DNA from 2 places in the Streptomyces sp. NPDC059092 genome. Region 2 is predicted to be linked to the other one. Evidence: riboswitches for the same ligand, from Rfam matches in the RefSeq annotation. Region 2 holds a riboswitch; the other holds the start of a gene.
What was found. Region 2 has a riboswitch for cobalamin ahead of ACFXPL_RS02580 (ABC transporter substrate-binding protein). Riboswitches for the same ligand answer to the same signal wherever they lie in the genome.
Positions count from the first base shown of each region.

Region 1: another riboswitch for cobalamin. It lies ahead of ACFXPL_RS21790 (ribonucleoside-diphosphate reductase subunit alpha); the one in region 2 lies ahead of ACFXPL_RS02580 (ABC transporter substrate-binding protein).

Region 1 is NZ_JBHZEJ010000038.1:4,560-6,751, reverse strand. It holds gene ACFXPL_RS21790 (ribonucleoside-diphosphate reductase subunit alpha) at 1-1,302, opposite strand, end outside; cobalamin riboswitch at 1,448-1,590, opposite strand; gene ACFXPL_RS21785 (YbdD/YjiX family protein) at 1,749-1,967, opposite strand; gene ACFXPL_RS21780 (carbon starvation CstA family protein) at 1,964-2,192, opposite strand, start outside.
Region 2 is NZ_JBHZEJ010000002.1:253,329-255,520, reverse strand. It holds gene ACFXPL_RS02585 (DNA-binding response regulator) at 1-445, opposite strand, end outside; cobalamin riboswitch at 524-706, shown strand; gene ACFXPL_RS02580 (ABC transporter substrate-binding protein) at 774-1,841, shown strand; gene ACFXPL_RS02575 (FecCD family ABC transporter permease) at 2,078-2,192, shown strand, end outside.

The DNA of each region.
Region 1 (2,192 bases), on a different contig from region 2:
GTTCGCCGTACGGTTCGACGCGTCCTTGAAGGTCATCCAGCCGTTGCCGGTCTGCGCGAGGGTGCGCATCATCCGGCCGTACAGCTCACGGGCCTTGATGGTCCTGCGGGCGAGACCGTCGGCCTCCGCCTCGCGGTACGCGGTGTCGAACGCGTCGCCCCACAGGTCGACCAGCTCGGGCACGTCCACCGGCGAGAACAGCGACCACACGCCGTCCGACTCGACCCGGCGCATGAACTCGTCGGGGATCCAGTGCGCGAGGTTGAGGTTGTGCGTACGGCGCGCCTCCTCGCCCGTGTTGTCGCGCAGTTCGAGGAATTCCTCCAGGTCCGCGTGCCAGGTCTCCAGATAGACGCAGGCCGCTCCCTTGCGCCGGCCGCCCTGGTTGACGGCCGCGACGGAGGAGTCGAGGGTCCGCAGGAACGGGACGATGCCGTTGGAGTGGCCGTTCGTCCCCCGGATCAGTGAACCGCGCGAGCGGATACGGGAGTACGAGAGCCCGATGCCGCCCGCGTGCTTCGACAGCCGCGCGACCTGGTGGTAGCGGTCGTAGATCGAGTCCAGCTCGTCCAGCGGCGAGTCCAGCAGGTAGCAGGAGGACATCTGCGGGTGGCGGGTGCCGGAGTTGAAGAGGGTGGGGGAGGAGGGGAGGTAGTCCAGCCGGCTCATCAGCCGGTAGAGCGCGGCGACCTCGTCCAGCGCGTGCGCGCTCTCGTCCTCGGCGAGCCCGGCGGCGACGCGCAGCAGGAAGTGCTGGGGCGTCTCGATCACCTGACGGGTGAGCGGGTGCCGGAGCAGATAGCGGCTGTAGAGCGTACGCAGCCCGAAGTAGCCGAAACGGTCGTCGCCCGCCGGGTCGATCAGCGCGTCGAGGCGGTCGGCGTGGCGGGTGACGAAGGCGGCCGTACGGTCCGCGATCAGCCCCTCGCGGTGACCGACGGCGATGGACGCGGCGAACGACACGGCGCCCTGGGACGCCGCCTCGTCGGCGATCGTACGGGTGAGCAGCCGGGCGGCGAGACGGGAGTAGGCCGGGTCCTCGGAGATCTGTCCGGCCGCCGCCTCCGTGGCCAGCTCGCGCAACTCGGCCTCGTCCGAACGGGCGTTGCGGCCGCGCAGCGCGGCGGCGGCGATCCTGCCCGGGTCGGCGTCGGGCAGATCGGCGGTCAGCTCGGTCAGGGTCCGCAGCAGCGCGGTGCCGGGGGCGTCGGCCGCCGGTGCCTGCGCGGCTCCGGGCCGCTGCTCGGCCTCCGTCCGCTGGTCGGTCGGTGCTGAAACCGGATCCGCTGGCGCGATGGTCACGTGGTGCTCTCCCTCGCTCGGCTCTGGGCCACGGGGAAGCACGGGTCCGCGCGCACGGACGTACCCCCGCCATCGCAGGGCAGCACACCGCGCCGCGTCCACCGGCCCAACCGCGAGGCCCGGACGTCTGGGCGTCCGGTTCGGTCGAGCCGGACGCGCTGCCGGCAGGTGTTCGGACTGGAGGGCGCGACAAAGTGCGCCACAGTACACCGTTGCGGGACAGTTCCGGATTCGCACCGGATTCCCCTGCGTCGACAGCGAGGTCGAGCATACATCTGGGGGGCGCGCGGTGCGCCACCCCCCAGATGTTGTGTCGTACGTCGCCGCGGTACGAGATCAGCGGCGGCTCGGCAGAGCCTCGGCGAGGGCCCGGTGAGGCTTGGGAAAGGCCCCGATGAGGCCTCGGAAAGGGCCCCACGAGGCCTCATCGGGGCCTCGGCAAGCGCTCAGCAGCAGCGGAAGCCCTCGCGCGGGTCGGCCTCGCGGGCGTCCGTGCGGCTGCGTTCGAAGGCGCGGCGGGTCATGACCTCCCCCGCCGGGTCACCGGCGCCGGCGTGGGCGACGTAGCGCTCGTACGCCGACTCGCCGGTGAACTCGCGCACGTACCAGCGGATCCGCCGGGCCACGTGCCGTACCGGCTCCGTCCGGCTCCGGAGTCCGCTCATGCCGGGCCCGTCCCCGCCGGGACGCTCTCACGGACCGTCGCGGCCTCGGCGGCGGCCAGCTCCGCCTTCTCCTCCTGGGTGGGGATCATTCCGGCCGGGGCGACGATCCTGGACTCGGTGTACGGGGCCTCCACCAGCCGGACGGCCTCCGGGGCGCGGATCGCCTTGAAGCAGACCCGTCCCGCGTCCGCGATGACCACCAGGATGAGGACCGCGAAGAGGGCC
Region 2 (2,192 bases):
ACGCCCCGGCCAGCGCGGGCGGTGTGTAGGGGCGGCAGTCGGCCGCCGCCAGGGTCGCCGCCATGAGGTGCCGTTCGCCCTCGGCCTTCGTGAGGTAGGTGAACGCGCCCAGATCCAGGCAGGTCAGCGCGGTCTCCTGGCTGTCCTGCATGGTGTAGACGATCACCTGCCGCTCCCGCGCGACCAGCTGCCGCAGCTCGGGGTAGGCGGGCAGCCCTGCCGACCTGCCTGGGCCGAGCTGGAGGTCCAGCACCACCACATCCGCGTCCCGGCCGGGTCCGCTCGTCGCCACCGACAGGTCGGGCCCCTTGGCGGTCACCGTGATCGGCCGCTCCGAGGCCGCGTACCAGGACTCGATGCCCGCGAGGACCACCGGATGGTCGTCGATGAGGGCGACGTTCACGGGATCGCTCACCGGGTCGCTCACAGGCGCGGTTTCGGGCATCCCTCATTGTCCGTCGCGCCGGGCCGCCGCCGGGCGGAAAGCGCCGGAAAGTGCCGCAGTAGGGCGGAAAACCGCCTGTGATAGCTTGCCGAGGCCAGTCGAACCCATGTACGTGGGTCAGGGAATCCGGTGCGAATCCGGAGCTGACGCGCAGCGGTGAGGGCGACGGGCGGGGCATCGGCCACTGGACGGAAGTCCGGGAAGGCGCTCCCGTCCGGATGACCCCGAGTCCGAAGACCTGCTGGCGGCCTCCGTCCGCGTCCCGTGGCGGGGGAGCACCGTACGACCGGGCTCCGCGCATGGGCCCTCGACGCAGAGGAACGACTCCGTGCCGATCGCACGTCTTGCCCGCCCCACCGCTCTTCTCCTCGCCGTCGGCACCCTGCTGCTGACCGGCTGCGGCGGACAGGGAACGACCGCCCAGGACAGCGCTCCGGGGGCCGGGTCCGGGGATGCCGGGAGCGCCGGCCATCCCCGTACCGTCATCAACTGCGGTCAGAAGGTACGGATCGACGCGCCGCCCGCGCGGGCCGTCTCGCTCAACCAGGGCACCACGGAGATCATGCTCTCCCTCGGCCTCGGCGACCGGATGGCCGGCACCGCCACCTGGACCGACCCGCTGCCCGAGGGCCTGGAGAAGGAGAACGCCAAGGTCGAGCGGCTGGCCGACAACGGCCCCTCCTTCGAAAAGGTCCTGGACGCCGAGCCCGACTTCGTCGCCTCCTCCTTCGAATCCACCCTGGGCAAGGGCGGCGTGGCCACGCGCGCGCAGTTCGAGAAGCTGGGCGTGCCGACGTACGTCTCCCCGTCCGACTGCGCCAAGGACAACACCGGCGCCACCGACGGATCGCGCGCGAAGCCGCTGACCATGGAGGACATGTACGGCGAGATCCGCGATCTGGCCACGGTGTTCGACGTCGAGGACCGGGGCGCCACGCTCATCAAGAACCTGAAGGACCGGATGAGCAAGGCGGTCGCCGGGATCGACGCGAAGAAGGCGAAGGACACCACCTTCCTCTACTGGTTCGCCAACTCAGAAGCCCCCTACATGGGTGGCTGCTGCGGCGCGCCCGGCATCATCACGGGGGCCGTCGGCGCGAAGAACGTCTTCGACTCCACCCATGACGAGTGGCCCCAGATCAACTGGGAGACGGTCGCCGACCGGAACCCCGACTTCCTGGTCGTCGGCGACCTCTCGCGCAAGTCGCAGACGGCCGAGACGGCGGCGAAGAAGATCGAGTTCCTGGAGACCAACCCGGCCACCAGGAACATGGACGCGGTGAAGCACCAGCGGTACGTCCGGCTCAGCGGCCAGGCGCTCAACCCGAGCATCCGTACGGTGGAGGGCGTCGAGCGGGTGGCGGCGGCGCTGCGCGCGTACGCGCCCGCCAAGTGACCACCGCCGAGCGGGACACGCCCCCGGAGCCGGCCACGACGATCGAGCGGGACTCGGCACCGGAGTCGGCACCGGAGTCGGCACCGGAGTCGGCACCTGAGTCTGAGCCGCCGGCGCCCGCCGTGCCGGGCGCGGTCCCGCCCCCGGCCGGCCGGTTCCGCCGGGTCCGGACGGCGGCCTGGGCCCGCCCGGTCGGCTGGGCCTGCGCCCTCGCCGCGCTCGCGGTCTCCGTCGCCGTGGCGATCACCATCGGGCCCGCGGACATCCGCGTCGGCGACGTCTGGTCGGTCGTCGCCGCGCACCTGGGCTGGGGCGAGTCGCACCTCACCGCGATCCGCGACGGCATCGTCT